One region of the Bradyrhizobium icense genome, then DNA from elsewhere that is predicted to be linked to it. Evidence: predicted binding sites of a transcription regulator. Region 1 holds the regulator's gene; each other region holds the start of a gene.
What was found. The regulator LexA, encoded in region 1, represses DNA repair genes until DNA is damaged. The targets are predictions, from matches to a motif close to TGTTCNNNNTGTGTTCNG.

Region 1 (5,844 bases):
ATCGGCTCATAGGGCTTTTGCTGCACGGCCTGTTTGGCCTCTTCGGCCTTTTGCCGGGCGGCGCGCGCAACCTCCTGGCGCTGATAGCACGCCTCGCGCTCAGGCCTCGCCTCGATGAAGCGGCATTGTTCGACGGCTGTCGCGGCGGAAACCGATGCGGTCATCGCCAAGGCAAATGAAAGGCAGGCCGCAAGCTTCATGTCGTGTATCTCTCGCCTTGGTTCGCTCGATGTGCCAGGAAACTGTACCCTTGGCTGCGGTGCATTTCTTCAGGTTTCTGCATCCGTTCCGCTAGCGGTCACGATACACCGTCCGGTAGTCTTGCGGCTTCCATAAGATCGCAAGGTGTAGGCTCAGTGGCGGAGCAGGGCGACACGTCGGGCCGAAAACGGGGCTATGCGGGCACCTGGCCGCCGCGCGCTGCGGCGCCGATCGGCGGCCTTGCACCCTCGCGTCCGGCGTTCTGGCCGCCGCTGATCGAAACCCTGCGCATATGGGCGCGCGCGGAAGCTGGCGCCGGCCGCTTGCTGCCATGGGTGCCGGTGGCGTTCGGCACCGGCATTGCATTTTACTTCGCTGCCGATCATGAGCCGGTGTTGTCGGTGGCTGCCACTGTGGCGATCACGCTCGCGGCAATCGCCGTGCTGTTGCGGCGACAGAAATTCTTTCCAGTGGCCGTCATGATCGCAGCCGTCGCCGCGGGCTTTGCGGTCGCGACGTGGAAGACCGCGCGAATTGCGCATGGCGTGCTGGCGCGGCCGATGTTTTCGGTGTCGCTGACCGGCTTTGTCGAGACGCGTGACATTCGCGAGCGCACCGACCGTTTCGTCCTTCGTGTCGTCACCATGGAAAGCGCGCGCGGAACGACGAAGCTGGAGCGCGTACGGCTCTCGGTGAAGAAGGGCACGGCGCCTGCGGTCGGCAGCTTCGTCGAGCTGAAGGCACGGCTGTTGCCGCCGCTGGGGCCGGTGCGGCCGGGCAGTTACGATTTCAGCCGCGACATGTTTTTCGCCGGCATCGGCGCCTCCGGCTTTGTCATGGGCGCGGTCAAGACCGCCGAGCCGCCGGAAGGCGGCGGGCTCCGGCTGCGCTATTCGGCCGTGATGCAGGGCCTGCGCGATACGATCGACGCGCGGATCAGGACCACGCTGGAGGGCGACAAGCGCGCGATTGCGACCGCGCTGTTGACCGGGCGGCGCGATGCGATCTCGCCGCCGGTGAACGACGCGATGTTCATCTCCGGCCTCGGCCATGTGCTGTCGATCTCGGGCTACCACATGGCCGTTGTCGCCGGCGTCGTGTTCTTTGCGGTACGGGCAATATTGGCGCTGTTTCCCGTGCTCACGGTCGGCCAGCCCATCAAGAAATGGTCGGCGGCGGCGGCGCTCGTCGCCGCCGCGTTCTATCTGTTGCTGTCGGGCGCCGAGGTCGCGACGCAAAGATCGTTCTTCATGACGGCCGTGGTGCTGATCGCGGTCATGGTCGACCGACGCGCGATTACGTTTCGCACGCTCGCCGTCGCCGCCCTGATCGTGCTGACGGTCGCGCCGGAAGCGCTGGTGCATCCGAGCTTTCAGATGTCGTTTGCCGCCACGCTGGGGCTCGTTGCGCTGGTGCAGATCGGCATGCCGCGCCTGTTTGCGACTGCAGATCACACCCCAACCGCGCGCGTGGCGTTGTGGGGCGGCCGCGAAGTCACCATGCTGCTGCTGGCCTCGCTGGTGGCGGGGCTCGCGACCACGCCTTACGCGGCCTTTCACTTTCACCGGGTCACCCCTTACGGCGTGCTGGCCAATCTCGCGGCCATGCCGGTCGTTTCCGCGCTGGTGATGCCGGCGGGTTTGCTTGGCCTCGTTGCCATGCCGTTCGGCTTCGATCGCCTGTTCTGGGCGATCATGGGCGTCGGCATCGACTGGATGATCGCTGTCACGCAATGGGTCGCGGCGTTGCCCGGCGCGGTCGGCCGGGTGCCGGCCTTCGGCATCGGTCCGCTGATTGCGGCGAGCCTTGGCATCATCCTGCTCGGCCTGCTGCGGACGCCGCTGCGCTGGTCGGGAGCGGCGCTGGTACTATCGGCGGCGCTGTGGGCGGCGAGGGCGCCGCAGCCGGATATTCTGATTTCCGCCGACGGGCGCCATGTCGGGGTGCGCGGCCAGGATGGCCGGCTGCACCTGATGCACGCAGCCAAGGGGTCTCGGGACGTCTTCCTTCTGAAGGAGTGGCTGGCGGCGGATGCGGACGCGCGGACGGCGGCCGATGCCTCGCTCACATCGGGCGTCTCATGCGACGATCATGGCTGCGTGGTGCGATCCGCTGGCGGCAGCCTGATCGCGCAGGCGTTCAGGCCCGAAGCGTTTTCGGACGATTGCGAGCGCGCGGCGCTGATCGTGACGCTGCGGCAGGCACCCGCGGCCTGCGGCGCGTCCGTCATCGATGCTGAACGGCTGCGGCGGCAGGGAGCATTGGCGTTGCGGCGGAATGCTGAGGGATTTGCGGTCGAGGCAGTCAAGCCGAAGGGAATCGACCGCCCGTGGTCGCCGGCCATAGCCGACGAGAGCGAGGCCGACGCCACCGTTCTTGCGCCGCGCGTCGTGCCACCGCGCAGCGTCGATGCCACGCCGGCCGAGGCAGACCTGCAGGCGGAGGAGTAGACGGGCGTCAGTGCTCGTCGACCGTGGGTTTGGCCGGAATTTCAAACGCACCGAGGTGGAATTCCTCGGGCGCGTCGGGGGCCGACGGCAGGTTGACCAGCGTGAACGACGCCTCGGGGAATTGCTGCCAGATTGCGAGATCTTCGGCCGTGATGGTGAGCCACCCGTACCTGAACATGTACCGTCCGGGCTCGGTGACGCGTCCGGCTCGTTGCCATGTAACCTTGTTGACCACCGATTGCCCCCTCGGTGCCGAGTTTCTCGAAAATGTACCACCATGATCCGCCGGCCTGGACCGGCGGATCATATGCTTGGCGTTTATCTATCCAGTCACGATCGATTCGACCGGAGGCGCTTCCGTCACCTTCGGTGCACGCTCGCCACCGGTCTGGACCACCGGCAATTGCAGCACGGTCGCGCGCTGGCCTTCGCAAAGCTGCGTCACCAGTACATGGCTTCCGTCGGGAAATTCGATCGCGTCATGATGACGGTCGGATACTTCGGGTTCGATCTGATTGAACTTGCCGACCCGCCAGTCGGTGGTTCGCGTCCAGATCCAGCGGTTGTCGTATCTGACGTCCTCTGCGAACGCCAGTTCGGTGCCGGGAAGCATGCAGACCGCCACCGCGGGCTCGCGCTCCGACGCAAAGCCGCGGGTAGATGTACCGCGGAACGTCGTGGTGATCAGCGTCTCGCCGACCTGGGCAGGCCGTGTTGCCACGGCGTGCAGGCTATAGTCACACATCGGATGGCTCCCTCGTTTGAGATAGCTGACCCGTGTCTAGAAGGAGGCACAGGCCTCTATCAGAGTGGACATGGCGCAGAGCCTTTTCTTCTTTCTGGGCAATTCTGCGACTGGCGCACTGCGCCACATTCACAAACGCGCTAACGTGCCTTAGTTCCATACACGCAACAAAAAACCCCGGCCGCGGGCCGGGGCTGCTTTTGGTCATGGGCCGGGAGGGCATAACCGGTCAGTATTTGCGGTACAGTCCGATCAGTTTGCCCTGAATCCGGACGCGGTTCGGCGGCAGGATGCGGACTTCATAGGCCGCGTTGGCGGGCTCGAGCGCAATCGAGGCGCCTCGGCGGCGGAAGCGTTTCAGCGTCGCTTCCTCCTCGTCGATCAGCGCCACGACGATATCGCCGGTGTCGGCGGTCTCGTTGCGCTGGATCAGCGCCATGTCGCCGTCGAGAATGCCGGCGTCCACCATGGAATCGCCACGCACTTCGAGCGCGTAATGCTCGCCGGAGCCGAGCATATCCGGCGGCACGCTGATGGTGTGGCTGCGGGTCTGCAGCGCCTCGATCGGCGTACCGGCGGCGATCCGGCCCATCACGGGGACGGCGACCGGCCGGTTGTTGTCGTCCTCGGCGGCCGGTGCGCCGACCTGGCGCTTGCCAAGCGTACCCTCGATGACGCTCGGCGTGAAGCCGCGGCGGCCATTGGCGGCGGCGGCGAGCTCGGGCAGCTTGATGACTTCGATGGCGCGGGCGCGGTTGGGCAGGCGGCGGATGAAGCCGCGCTCCTCCAGGGCCGTAATGAGGCGGTGGATTCCGGATTTCGAGCGCAGGTCGAGCGCGTCCTTCATCTCGTCGAAGGAGGGCGGCACACCGGCCTCTTTCAGCCGTTCATTGATGAAACGCAGAAGTTCGTACTGTTTGCGCGTAAGCATCGCGAGCAATCCCCCGGTTTGGCGTCGTTGTTTCGATCTTCAGGGCCCAGATCGCGGAAGTCCCCAAACTCCCGACATAGACACTAGCAGTCGAAACAAATCATGAACGGACACTATATGTTCGATATGTGTTCCGCAACCACTTAATTTCAAGTGAACGCATTGCGGTTTCGGCCCCAGGTGCCGTTGGGACGCCGTTCAGGCGTCATTCCGGCAGCCGGAGCAGCTCGCAACGCGATCCCTTTTTGGCCGCCGGCGCGAACGGCGGACGTATCACAAGCGCCCGTGCCGCAGCGAGATTTCCGAGCAGCGACGAGTCCTGATGGTTTACCGGAACGGCGACAAGCGTGCCGTCTTCGCGCGTTTCGAGGCGGGCGCGCAGGTAGTCCTCGCGCTGGTCGTTGGCGGCGAGATCACGGCCGAGCAGGGCGCTCTCGCGCGGGTGGTGGATGGTGTCGCGGCCCGATAATGCGCGAATCAGCGGCACCAGAAACAGGAAGCTGCAGACATAGGAGGAGACGGGATTGCCGGGCAGGCCGATCACCCGCATCGCGCCCAGCCTGCCATGCATCATCGGCTTGCCCGGCCGCATCGCGATCCGCCAGAATGCCATGGCGACGCCCTCGGCCTCCAGCGACCGCTTGACGAAGTCGTGGTCGCCGACCGAGGCGCCGCCCATGGTGATTAGAATGTCCGCGTCGGCCTTGCGGGCACGGCGAATGCCTTCCGTGGTAGCTGCGACGGTATCGGCGGCGATCCCGAGGTCGATGATTTCTGCGCCCTCGGCCCGGGCCAGCGCCCGCAAGCCGTAGCCGTTGGAATAGACGATCTGGCCGGGACCGGGGGTTGCGCCAGGCATCACCAGTTCGTCGCCGGTCGCCAGCATCGCGACTTTCGGGCGGCGGTGCACCGCAAGCTCCGGGTAGTTCATGCCGGCGGCGAGCGACAGGTCGCGGTCGGAAAGGCGGCGCCCGCGCTTGAGCAGGACGTCGCCCTCGCGGAAATCGACGCCGGCGGCGCGGATGTGCCGCCCCGGAACGGCGGCTTCCGTGATGGTGATGTGATCGCCGTCGACGCCAGTGTCTTCCTGGATGATGACGGCGTCGGCGCCGTCGGGGATCACGCCGCCGGTAAAAATCCGCACCGCATCGCCTTTGCCAACCTTCCGCTCGAACGGGCGGCCGGCGGCGACCTCGCCGATCACCTTCAGCCGTACGCTGACATCGGCGGCGTCCGCCGCGCGCACCGCATAGCCGTCCATCGCCGACATCGCCTGCGGCGGCTGCGTCCGCCGCGCGGCGACGTCGCGCGCGAGGATGCGGTGATGCGCGGCATCGAGCGCCAGCATTTCTTCGGGCAGCGCTTCTGCGCCGGCAAGGATCGCGGCAAGCGCATCGGCAACCGGCATCAAGGCCACGCGCAGACCTCCTTAAATCCCAAGTGCGGTCAGTGCCCTTGCCACGTCATCTGTCGATGTCACGTGGATGGCAGAAAGGCCGCGCGCCCGCGCGCCTTCG
Region 2 (5,844 bases), 3.2 Mb from region 1:
CCGCATGGCCGCGCCGACCTCCTGCCATTTGTTGCGATAACGCGGCCTGATCGCGTCAATCGCGGCGGCAATTAGTTCCTGGTCTTTCTCGCTCAACATGGCAGCAACGCATTCCTTCGACAGTCAGCGGCGAACATAGTCTATTTCGCCAGTTCCTTCAGGCCCAGCCGGATCAATTGGGCCGTCTCGGCGTTCTCGCCCGCGCTGCGCGAGGCGGCGGCGATGGCGGCGGCGGCCTGCGGCTGGCCGTAGCCGAGATTGACCAGCGCGGAGATCGCGTCTGTCACCGGACGCGGCGCGCGGTCGCTGTCGATCGCGCCGGCGAGATGCACCACGGCCGGATCGACATTGGCGAACGCAGGCGCCTTGTCCTTCAATTCAGAAACGATGCGCTCGGCGACTTTCGGGCCGACGCCCGGCGTGCGCGATACTGCGGCCTTGTCGCGCAGCGCGATGGCATTGGCGAGTTCGGCCGGCGGCAACGTCGAGAGCACCGCGAGCGCGACCTTGGCGCCGACGCCCTGCACGGTCTGGAGCACGCGAAACCATTCGCGCTCGGCGTCGGTGCGGAAGCCGAACAGTCTTATCTGGTCTTCGCGCACATAAGTCTCGATCGAGAGCACCGCGGCCTCGCCGGGCGACGGCAGCGCCTGCAGCGTGCGCGAGGAGCAATGCACTTGATAGCCGACGCCGCCGACGTCGAGAATCACGTAATCCTCGCCGTAGGAATCGATCAGGCCTTTGAGTTTGCCGATCATGCGCTAGCTACCTTCAGCCGCAGCGCCGCGCTCTGGCGATGATGGGCGTGGGTGATGGCAATGGCGAGCGCGTCGGCGGCGTCGGCGGATTTCGGCTCGGCCTTCGGCAGCAGGATTTTCAGCATCACCGCGATCTGGTTCTTGTCGGCGTGGCCGGCGCCGACCACGGTCTTCTTGACTTGGTTGGGCGCGTATTCCGCAACCGATATGCCGAACATCGCGGGCGCCAGCATGGCAACGCCGCGGGCCTGGCCGAGCTTCAGCGTGGCGACGCCGTCCTTGTTGACGAAAGTCTGTTCGACCGCAGCTTCCGCCGGCCTGAAATCGCCGAGTACCGCGGCGAGCCCCTCATGGATCGCGAGCAGGCGGCTCGCTATGGGCAGATTGTCCGGCGGCTCCACCGAACCGCAGCCGATAAAGACGAGGCGGTTGCCCTCGGTCTCGATCACGCCCCAGCCGGTGCGGCGCAGGCCGGGGTCGATGCCGATGATCCGGACGGGGTGGCGAATCGGTGGGGATGTCATGGCGTAGTGATAACGCCAGAGCCGGGTGAACGAAACATAAAGAGAACGGAAATCCCCTGGATGCGGGCTGGATCGAGCACCCCGAGAGGCTGATGCGCCCAAATCGTCGTACCATCGTCGTCCCTGCGAACTCGCAGGAACGACGGATTACCCGGCCATCTTGGCGACCAGCGCGTCGGAGACCTCGAAATTCGCATAGACGTTCTGCACGTCGTCGTGCTCGTTCAACAGGTCCATCAGCTTCAACAGCTTCTCGCCGGTCTCGTCGTCGACGGACACCGTGTTCTGCGGCTTCCAGGTCAGCGCCGCCTTGCGGGCTTCGCCGAACTTGGCTTCCAGCGCTTTCGCGACCTCGCGAAAGGTTTCCTGCGAGGCGTAGATCTCGTGGCCGCCTTCGCTGGACACGACGTCGTCGGCGCCGGCCTCGATCGCGGCTTCCAGCATCGCGTCGTCGGAGGCCTTGCTGGCGTCGTATTCGATGATGCCGGTGCGGTCGAACATGAAGGCGACCGAGCCGGTTTCGCCGAGATTGCCGCCTGATTTGGTGAAGTAGGAGCGGATGTCGGAAGCGGCGCGGTTGCGGTTGTCCGTCAGCGCCTCGACGATGATGGCGACGCCGCCGGGACCGTAGCCCTCGTAGCGGATTTCGTCATAGCTCTCGCTCTCGCCGCCGATCGCCTTCTTGATGGCGCGCTCGATATTGTCCTTCGGCATGTTTTCCTGGCGCGCCGCGATCACTGCCGCGCGCAGCCGGGGGTTCATGGCAGGGTCCGGGGTTCCAAGCTTGGCAGCGACCGTGATTTCGCGCGCCAACTTGCTGAACAGCTTGGATTTCTGGGCATCCTGCCGGCCCTTGCGGTGCATGATGTTCTTGAATTGGGAATGGCCGGCCATGCGAGGTCTCTTGGATTCGTCCCGGGGGATGTGGGGTGAGCGCGGCGTTATAGGCCGCCAACCGGCTGAAATCAAAGAGTTACAGCCCGCCCGGGTATGCCGGTACTGCCGCGCGCCGAAATATCAGGCAGTTGTTAACCATGACTTCATGCTCGGATGAGAGGATTTGGCAAGCACCCTCAACTTTCAAGAGACCCCATGGCCTTCGGTTTGTTCAAAAAGCAGGTGCCGGAACCGGCCTTGCCTGCCGTCCAGCCCAAGGCTCAAACGGCGGCTCAAACGGCGGTTCAGCCGGCCGCCGCGGCGGAGGCCGTTTCGGGCGAGGGCGAGTCGGCCAAGGCCATCCTCGAGCTTCTGGAACTCGAACTCGGCGCCATGATCCGTCAGCTCGAACGCGCGGCCAATTCGGTCGGCGGCGGCGCCGAGGCGACCGCTGCGACGCTCTCCACCATCCGTCAGCGCACCGACGCCCTGACGAGCCGCACCAGCGCTGCACAAGGCACGGCGACGACGTTTTCGCGCGCCGCCGACAAGTTCACCCAATCGGCGCAAGGGATCGGCTCCCAGGTGCGCGACGCCGGCAAGCTCGCCGACCAGGCCAGTGAGGCCGCCCGCGAAGCCGGCACCAATGTCGATCGTCTCAGGGAATCATCGGCGGCGATCGGCAACGTCGTCAACCTGATCGCGCAGATTGCGCGGCAGACCACGCTCTTGGCGCTCAATTCCACCATCGAGGCCGCACGCGCCGGCGAGGCCGGGCGTGGTTTTGCCGTCGTCGCCACCGAAGTGAAGGCGCTCGCGGTGCAGACCCAGAACGCGACCGAGGAAATCACCAAGAAGATCGAGGCGCTGCAGCGGGACGCCGCGGGCTCCGTCGACGCGGTGCATCGCATCACGCAGGCGATCGAGGCGATCCGCCCGGTGTTCGAAAACGTCAACGGCGCGGTCGCCGAGCAGAACGCGACCACCGGCGAGATGGCCGACAATGCTGCCTCTGCTTCCAACTTCATCGCTTCCGTCGGCGACAGTGCCACCGAAATCGACAGCGCGACCAAGGAGGCCGAGGCCCATGGCGAAAGCGTCGCCAAGGCCGGACGGGCAGTCACCGCGTTTGCACAGAAGCTCAAGGCGCGTTGCGCGGTGCTGCTGCGGCAAGGCGACCGCACGGAGCGCCGCGAACAGCAAAAGCTGCCCTGCAGCCTCAAGATCGAAATCCAGACGCCGCGTGGCGTGATAACGGCGCCGGTCTACGAGATTTCGATCGATGGCATCCTGGTCAGCGGGTCAGACGCCGAGAGGCTCGCGCAGGGCCAGAGCTTCGACGCCACGCTGCAGGACATCGGCGCTTGCCGCATTCGCGTCAGCGAGCGCTCGAAGGCCGGCGCGCAGGCGCGGTTCGAGCGGGCGAACGCCGCGCTGACCGAGAAGATCGAAGACAAACTGTGGTCGATCCAGGACGACAACACGGAGGCGGTAACCCGCGCAATGGAAGCCGGCGCCGCGCTGAAGAAGATTTTCGATGATGGTATCGATAGCGGCGCCATCTCGATGGAAGACATGTTCGACACCAACTATGTCGAGATACCGGGCACCAACCCGGTGCAGTACCGCACCAGGATGCTGGACTGGGCCGATCGCGCCCTGCCGCCGTTCCAGGAAGCGTTCCTCGCCAAGGACAAGCGGATGGCGTTCTGCGCCATGGTCGACACCAACGGCTATTTGCCGGTGCACAACAAAATCTATTCGCATCCGCAGCGCCCAGGCGATGTCACCTGGAACACCGCCAACAGCCGCAACCGCCGCATCTTCAACGATCCGGCCGGGCTTGCCGCCGGCCGCAATCAGCGCGCCTATCTGATCCAGAGCTACGCGCGCGACATGGGCAACGGCAACATGGTGATGATGCGCGAGATCGACGTGCCGATCCGCATCAAGGGCCGCCACTGGGGCGGCTTCCGCACGGCCTACCGGCTGTAGCCACACTCCCCTCACCGCGCATACTGCATCAAATTGCGTGCGTCGTTCGCGTGATTGCGCGGATGGCTGCCTGAAAAAACGTGCCGCAGAGCGCGATGCGCCTACCGCGCTTTCGCGCTGAACCTTCCTTGTTCGAACTCGTTATAGGCAGGCTTGGAACCGCGGCTGACCGGCTCCCTCAGCGCGCCAGGTCAAGCAGGCTGGATCGTCCCCGCGCAGCACCTTCGCGCACCAGCCAAAGGCAGGCGGAGATCAGCAGGCGGAGGTCAAAATGGCCCGATCTGGCCCAGCAAAGCGTGTGACGCGGACGGTCATCGTACCGGACAAAATTCCGATCAGGCTGACCGTCAACGGCAACCGTATGGAACTGACGGTCGCCCCGTGGACGACGCTGCTCGACGCGCTACGCGACCATCTCGACCTGACGGGCACCAAGAAGGGCTGCGACCACGGACAATGCGGCGCGTGCACCGTTCTGGTCGACGGGCGGCGGATCAATTCCTGCCTGACGCTGGCGGTGATGAAGGAAGGCGCCGAAATCATCACCGTCGAAGGCCTTGCGCGCGACGGTGAGCTGCATCCGCTGCAGCAGGCCTTCATCGATCACGATGCATTTCAGTGCGGCTATTGCACGTCGGGCCAGATCTGCTCGGCCGCCGGGCTGATCGCCGAGGGCAAAGCCAAAACGGCCGACGAGATTCGCGAACTCATGAGCGGAAATATCTGCCGTTGCGGCGCCTATCCGAACATCGTGGCGGCTATCCAGCAGGCGATGGAGCGATCATGACCCCGTTCCAGTACGCGCGCGCCAACGACGTTGCCGATGCCATCAGGCAGATCGCCACGGACCCTTCCGCAAAATTCATCGCGGGCGGCACCAACCTGATCGACCTGATCAAATATGATGTCGAGGGGCCAAGCCGGCTGGTCGATATTTCGCACCTGCCGCTCAGAAGCGTCGAGCCGACGTCCACCGGCGGCGTTCTGATCGGCGCGATGGTGCCGAACGCCGACCTCGCCTACCATCCGATGATCGAAGACCGCTATCCACTGCTCGCGCGCGCGATACTATCAGGCGCGTCGCAGCAATTGCGCAACATGGCCTCGACCGGCGGCAACCTCTTGCAGCGGACGCGCTGTTTCTATTTCTACGACACGGCGACGCCATGCAACAAGCGCGAGCCGGGTAGCGGCTGCTCGGCGATCGACGGCGTCAACCGCATCAATGCCATCCTCGGCACGAGCGAAGCCTGCATCGCCACGCATCCGTCCGACATGTGCGTGGCGCTCGCAGCGCTCGAAGCCATCGTGCATGTCACCGGTCCGGCCGGGCAGCGCAGCATCGCGTTTGCGGATTTCCATCGCCTGCCCGGCAATACGCCGCAGCGCGACACCAATCTGGAGCCCGATGAGATCATCACGTCGATCGAGCTTCCACCGAAGGGTTTTAGCGCGAACTATTCGTACCTGAAGATCCGAGACCGCCTGTCCTATGCGTTCGCGCTCGTATCGGTCGCGGCAGCGCTCGAACTTGACGGCGATACGATCAAGGACGCCCGCGTGGCGCTTGGCGGCGTTGCGCACAAACCGTGGCGCAGTTCCGCGGCCGAAGCGGCCCTGCTCGGACAACGCGCCGATGCGACCGCATTTATGAAGGCCGCGGATTGGCTGCTGCACGGGGCCAAAGGCTA
Region 3 (5,844 bases), 3.1 Mb from region 1:
GCCGCGGCGATCGAGGCGAGGTCGCGCAGGCGTATTTGCATCCAGACGACCGGCAGCCACAGCGCGCCGGTGATGACGTACAGCACGATCGACCAGACGATCCATCCGTCCCAGAACGAATAACCGACGTTTAGCACCAGCAGCGTGCCGGTGATGGGCTGCACGACGACGGCTGTCGCCGTGAAGATGAAGTCGGCGATCACGACGATGCGGGCGACGCCGGCGATGACGGCCGGCTTGCCGCCGAGGTGGGCCGCCAGCATGAAAAAGGCGATGCCCGCGCCGGTGCCGAGCAGCACGGCGGCGCCGACGACATGGAGATATTTGAGGACGAAGTACAGCACTAGCGGTCCTCAAGCACGGCAAGCGCTGCGAAATGCAAGACGATGATCGGCCAGATCTTCAGCATCGGTCCCAAGGGATCGGCCCAGAGCCGCGGCACCAGGATGGTGCCGATGATCGCGTAGGCGAAGGAAATGGCGATGGCCGCGTAGAGGCCGTAGCGGCTGGTCGGCCTGTAGGCGATCGCAAGTCCGATGACCAGATCGGCCAAGGCGCCCGCGATGACCGTCAGCGCCGCAGCCGTCCCTTCCACGCCGCCTTCGCCCATCAGGCCCATGCCATAACCCCAGCCGGGTCCCAGCGAGACAAACGCGGTCGAGAGCCAGAACAGGGACAAGACGACGAAGATCGCGGGCTTGACCAGGTACATGCCGGCAAACCAGCGTTCCTGCACCGAAGCCGGCTCAGCGGCGAAGAATTCCGGAAGGCCTTTGGGGTGAAGCCCGAGCCGCTGCATCTCTTCGAGATTGCCAACGGCACCGCGCACCATCTCGCGCTCGGCCGTGCTGCGTACTGGCGGCCGCCAGCCGAGATACGAAACCATGTCGCCGAACTTGTACATCAGGCCGGAAGCGAACTGCGGAAGGTGAATCTCCCGTGCCGGCGGCCAGCGGCACCAGCGGCGGAAGAGCGCAACGACCTCGCCGAATGAATAGCGCTGCGGGCCGACCAGTTCGACAACCTGTCGTGCGGGCGCGGCGGGATCGAGAAAATGCTCCACGGTCCGCACCACGTCTTCAAGCAGGACGACCTGGAGCCGTCCCGTGTTCGGCATCACGGGAATTGCGGGCAGCGCAGCCAGGCCTCGCATCAACGCGCTGGCGCCGTAGGCCGGGCGGCCGATCACCACCGACGGCCGGAGGATGACCCAATCGAGGTCGCGCTCGATCAGCGCCTTGTCGCCTGACAATTTCGATCGGGAAAAATCGCTCGGGGTTTCGCGGTCGACGCCGATGGCGGAAAAATGGATGACGCGGCGGATCCGGAGCTGTTCGCAAGCGGCAAAGAGATTTGCGATGCCGTGGTGATGCACCATTGAGGTGGAATCGCCGGGGCTGTCCTGGAGTACGCCCGCGCAATTCACGACCGCCTCGACGCCATCGAGATGCGGCAGCCAGTAGGAGGGCGAGGTCGCCTTGGAAATGTCGACGCTGTGAGTTCCGCTCCTGCTCATCGAAACGACCGCATGACCACGCGAGGACAAGTACGCGACGATTGCCGATCCAATCAGTCCGGTCCCTCCTACAACGGCAATCTTCATGACCGGCTCCGCGTTGAGAAGTCAGGCCTGCTTCCGCGAACGTACGCGCCGAACGAATTTCTCCAGAAGGGGGAGCGCTTCAAACAAGGTGGCCAACAAGAGCCCGGCGACGTTCGCTTCTGTCTACAGGGTGTCGGGCGTGCGGACGGGCGAGGTTTTGTCCTCATTTCGCAACTCTTGCTCTGCCAGGCGCCAGAATTCCTCCTCCTTGCCTTCCGGCCTGCCGTTACGCTCCCAGATCTCATAGGCGCGGTTCTTGATTTCCCGTTCGGTCGGTTCGGTCATTTCAGGTCTCCTCCATTAATCTCGGTACGGTGGCCGTCGCATCGCGCGCTCGGCGGCTGGTCGAAGCGTACGGCTGTTGCGGCGCTGCGATCCCTTATCTTCGCGCGTGAAGTCAGGACGTCGCGCCTGCACGCGGCACCGCGTGACGGCTTTCCTTCATCTCAAGGATAAGCACGCAGCGAAGAGCAATGTTCCTGGATCAAACCGGGCTTGGGCCGGTTTTGGATTGACGGCGGCACGTCGATTTGGGCTGTGGCAACGCTCCATGCCTCTTCGTTCCGGTCAGGGAGCGGGCCGGCGGCTCAAAACGAGTTCGCCAGCGCGATCTCCGCCTTGAGCGCCGCGATCCGCCGCTCGGCTTCCCGCGCCGTCAGGTCGTTCTCAAACAGTTTTGGCTGGTAGGCCTCGGCGCTGAGCGTGCGCAGCGTCGCCAATTGGCGCGGCGTCATCGGCGCATCCACCTGGTCCGGGAGACGGGACATCTAGAACCCCAAAGAATCTTTGATTCGATCCGAACTCTTAACTTGAAATTTGTTCTTTATTTGTTCTTATAGGGTTCTACCGCAGCGAGGTGGCCCCATGGACAACAAATTGAACGAAATTCGCAGAAAAATCAGGTTCTTACGCTCGGAGATGCTGGGTGCGGAGGATAACATCCGCAAACAGGTCAACCGGGACGAGGACTGTTCGGAGGCAGCAATGCGTCTGATGGCCATGCGGGCCACCATGGTCGGCCTCATCGGCGAGCGGAACAGGCTCGGCGGCGAAGAGCGGCTGCTCAATGTCGATGAGCGGCTGAAGCTGGATGTCCGTGCGCTCAGCAGGAAGCCAGCGGTCGGGGCGACCGGCCGCCGTGAGCGATGATCCGATTGAGGACCTGCGCCGGCGGATTGCCGAACTGGACCAGCTTACGCGTCAGCTCAATCAATCCGGCCTGGATAACGCGCGGGCGCAGCTCCTGCTCGCGCGCAAGCGGGCGGAGCTGGACGATTTCATCAACCGAGGCCGGCGATGTCAGGACCGCTCAGATGGTATGACCCCAACGCAGATAACCCGCCGTGGCTGAAAGCCCTGGCGGAAGTCCGGATCAGGGCGACGCGGGAAGGATGGTGCCACGCCCACGTCCAGGCAATCGTCGTCGCGATCGACCAGTATGCCGAAGCGGCGCTGGGCAACCGGGATTACTTTCTCAACAGGCCGCACAGCATAGGTGATCGCCGCCGCGACGACATTCCATGAAGACGGTTCAGTAGCCCGGATGAGCCAACGGGTCTCGCGAATGCGCGCGCCCCCGTTGGCTCATCCTGGCTACGCCGGCTTTAAATTCGTCTCAATTGAATTCAGCATAACAATTTTGGGAGAGGTTGCATGCTTGAACGATGCGGCTACCGGGCGGCGCTTTACCTTTTGGCTTTGATCGCGACCGTGAATTTCAGCCTTTTCATCTATTCGCAGTGGTATCTGCCGCGTCTTGGCGATGGTCTTGCGATTCACACGGTGGCAGCGCTGGTCATTTTGCTGGGTCTTTGGCTGTTCAGCAAAATTGCGCGATACGCAGGTGCAGTGTTTTATTTTCTTTCTGCGGGATCTGCCGCCTTTGCATTTTGGGACTTTGCTGGCCCGGTGCATGCCGGCGTTATCTGGGGCGCGACAATAGGAGTTCTGAGTCTGGCTGCCGCATTGATCCTCGTTTTCTCAAAACCGTTCGCAAGAGAATTTGCGGCCGAGCGCGAAAAGCGACCTGAGTATAAGAAGTATCTCCTTCACGCGTTCACATTTGCGGTCGTCGTTGCGGCGGGAGCCGGCGCCTTGGTCGACGTCGTCGCTTTGTTTTCCAGCTACCAAGGCCAGTAGGGCGGATCAGCCGCAGGCGCAATCCGCCAACTCGGTGTCGTTAAGGCGGATTACGCTGACGCCAATCCGCCCTGCGTTAATTCGCTTTCGCCGGCGAACCCGCCGCAGCCTCGGGCACCGCCGGTTGCCGTCCACCACCCGTAAACCGCTCGATCACCGAGCGCACCGCATCGCGCGTCTTGCGATCCTTCACCGCGTCGAGCAAGGGCGCTGCGCCCGGCGAGCGGCGGATCAGGCTTTCCGGATCGGGAAACACCAGCGGATCGTCCCACGGACCCTGCACCACGAAGGGCAGCTCAAATGCCTTGTCGCCTGCGGCAGCGGCCGGCGTCAGGCTGGCGACGCCCTTGAGGTCGTACTCGCGAGAAGGCACCGAGGCGGTGCCGGTCAGCGTCAGCCGCGTGGTCGGACCGTCGACGCGGATGTCCTCGACGGTGGCGATGCCGTCGTTGAAGCGCACCGAAACATTGAGATTGTCGTAGGGCGTCGTGCCCGAGCGGAAATTGCCGCCGCCGGATAGCGGCCGGCGCTCCAGGCGCTTCAGGAGTTGTTCGACATTGAAGCCCGCGATCGCGCCGTTATGGCCGGTCAAGGTCGCGGAGCCGTCAAGGGACGAGGCAAGGCCGAACGGGCTCGAGCCGGAGGCCATCAGCGAGACGCCGATATTGCCGCGGCCGGAGAGTTTGGTGATGCCGAACAATTCGCTGGCGCAGGCCTGCAGGTCGACATCGGTGAACTGGAATTGCGCCTTGACGTCGGCGATCGCGTCCGAACGCGCGATCCCGAACGAGCCCTTGGCGATGCCGCCATACATCTGCGCTTCGCCGACCGAGAGCGCCAGCGCGCCGCCGCGCAGATTGGCGCCGAACGCGGTGCGGCCAAGTCTCGTCGGGCCGACGATCACCCTCGCCGCCGACAGGCGCATGTCGAGGTCGGTCGCGGAGAGCGAGCTCAGGTCGAACAATTGCCGGTTCCAGTCGCGCGCGCCGCTGGCGAGCAGGCGGACGGTCGAGATATAGGGCGTGAAATCCAGGTTGCCTGCGGCCAGTGTCGCCTGCAGCATCTGGCGACCGTTATTGGCGAACGTCATCACGCCCTCGGCGGCATTGCCGTCGAGCTCGACATTCACGTTCGTCAGAGCGACCGAAGCGCCGACGACGCTGGCGCGGGCCTTCAGCGTGAAACGGCCGAACCCGCCGCTGCCGGGCACCGGCTGCCCCATCCAGCGCAACGCGTTGCGCAGGGAAACGCTGTCGACGGTCACCGTGCCTTCCATCATCAGGCTGGTGCGGTTGGCCAACGAGCCGTCGAAAGCGAGCTTCAGCGGTGCGCTGACCAGCCGCGCCTTCAGACCCGAGCGGTCGCCCGAGAGCATCGCGACGAAGTCGCTGGCCGAGATCGAGCCGTCGACGCGTTCGCCGCGCCAGTCGAATTGCCCGGTCGCGGCGAACGAGCGCGAGATCGACGGCCAGGCGAGCGAGAGATCGATGTCGTCGAGCTGTTCCTTGACGTTGTTGGCGGCGTCCTCGTATTTGAGCTCGCCGTCCTGAATCCTGATTTCCGAGAACGACACCTGGTTTTCGGCGCCGGGCTTCATCGTGCGCGCGATCCGTTCGACGAACGGCGTCCAGTTGCTCGCGCCACCAGCGTCCCTGACGACGTGGATATGCGGCCGCAGCATCATGACATCAGCGATTTCGAAGCGGCGCAGCAGCAATGGCAGCAGGCGCAGATTGGCGGTCAATACCTCGACCTGCAGCGCGGGGTCGGCGGTGCCGCCGCCCTTCAGCCCGACATTGTGGAACGAGACATAGCTGCCCGGAAACACCGACACGTCGATCGCGCCGGTGACGACCAGATCCAGTCCGGTGACCGCGCGGATCTGCGCCTCGACCGCCTGCCGCAGCGCGTCGCGGTTGATGAACCAGGAGGTTCCGATCAGGGCGAGCACGGCCAGGCCGAACAGCGCCGCAACCGGCATCCCCAGGCGCTTCATTCCTTGGGCCATCGTCAATGACATATCCGGATCTGGCTAAACCGAACTCGGGTTGATGCTAAAGGTCAATCTTGATTAGGGCAGGCGGCGCAAAGGTTAAGCCCGT

Region 2: the regulator LexA is predicted to act here: its motif matches at 1,313-1,330, upstream of ruvC (crossover junction endodeoxyribonuclease RuvC).
Region 3: the regulator LexA is predicted to act here: its motif matches at 2,421-2,438, upstream of LMTR13_RS04450 (DUF3072 domain-containing protein).

What each region holds. Positions count from the first base shown of each region.
Region 1 covers NZ_CP016428.1:4,046,012-4,051,855, forward strand. The annotation lists gene LMTR13_RS19095 (hypothetical protein) at 1-200, opposite strand, end outside; gene LMTR13_RS19100 (ComEC/Rec2 family competence protein) at 357-2,651, shown strand; gene LMTR13_RS19105 (hypothetical protein) at 2,659-2,886, opposite strand; gene LMTR13_RS19110 (hypothetical protein) at 2,974-3,396, opposite strand; gene lexA (transcriptional repressor LexA) at 3,626-4,327, opposite strand; gene LMTR13_RS19120 (molybdopterin molybdotransferase MoeA) at 4,533-5,744, opposite strand; gene LMTR13_RS19125 (HAD family hydrolase) at 5,757-5,844, opposite strand, start outside.
Region 2 covers NZ_CP016428.1:820,645-826,488, reverse strand. The annotation lists gene LMTR13_RS03920 (cytidine deaminase) at 1-99, opposite strand, end outside; gene ruvA (Holliday junction branch migration protein RuvA) at 141-758, opposite strand; gene ruvC (crossover junction endodeoxyribonuclease RuvC) at 755-1,282, opposite strand; gene LMTR13_RS03905 (YebC/PmpR family DNA-binding transcriptional regulator) at 1,430-2,176, opposite strand; gene LMTR13_RS03900 (methyl-accepting chemotaxis protein) at 2,375-4,153, shown strand; gene LMTR13_RS03895 ((2Fe-2S)-binding protein) at 4,425-4,940, shown strand; gene LMTR13_RS03890 (FAD binding domain-containing protein) at 4,937-5,844, shown strand, end outside.
Region 3 covers NZ_CP016428.1:929,685-935,528, forward strand. The annotation lists gene LMTR13_RS04440 (DUF2269 family protein) at 1-344, opposite strand, end outside; gene LMTR13_RS04445 (SDR family oxidoreductase) at 344-1,603, opposite strand; gene LMTR13_RS38645 (DUF2934 domain-containing protein) at 1,727-1,888, opposite strand; gene LMTR13_RS04450 (DUF3072 domain-containing protein) at 2,191-2,370, opposite strand; gene LMTR13_RS04455 (hypothetical protein) at 2,480-2,752, shown strand; gene LMTR13_RS04460 (hypothetical protein) at 2,900-3,127, shown strand; gene LMTR13_RS04465 (hypothetical protein) at 3,257-3,742, shown strand; gene LMTR13_RS04470 (AsmA family protein) at 3,819-5,750, opposite strand.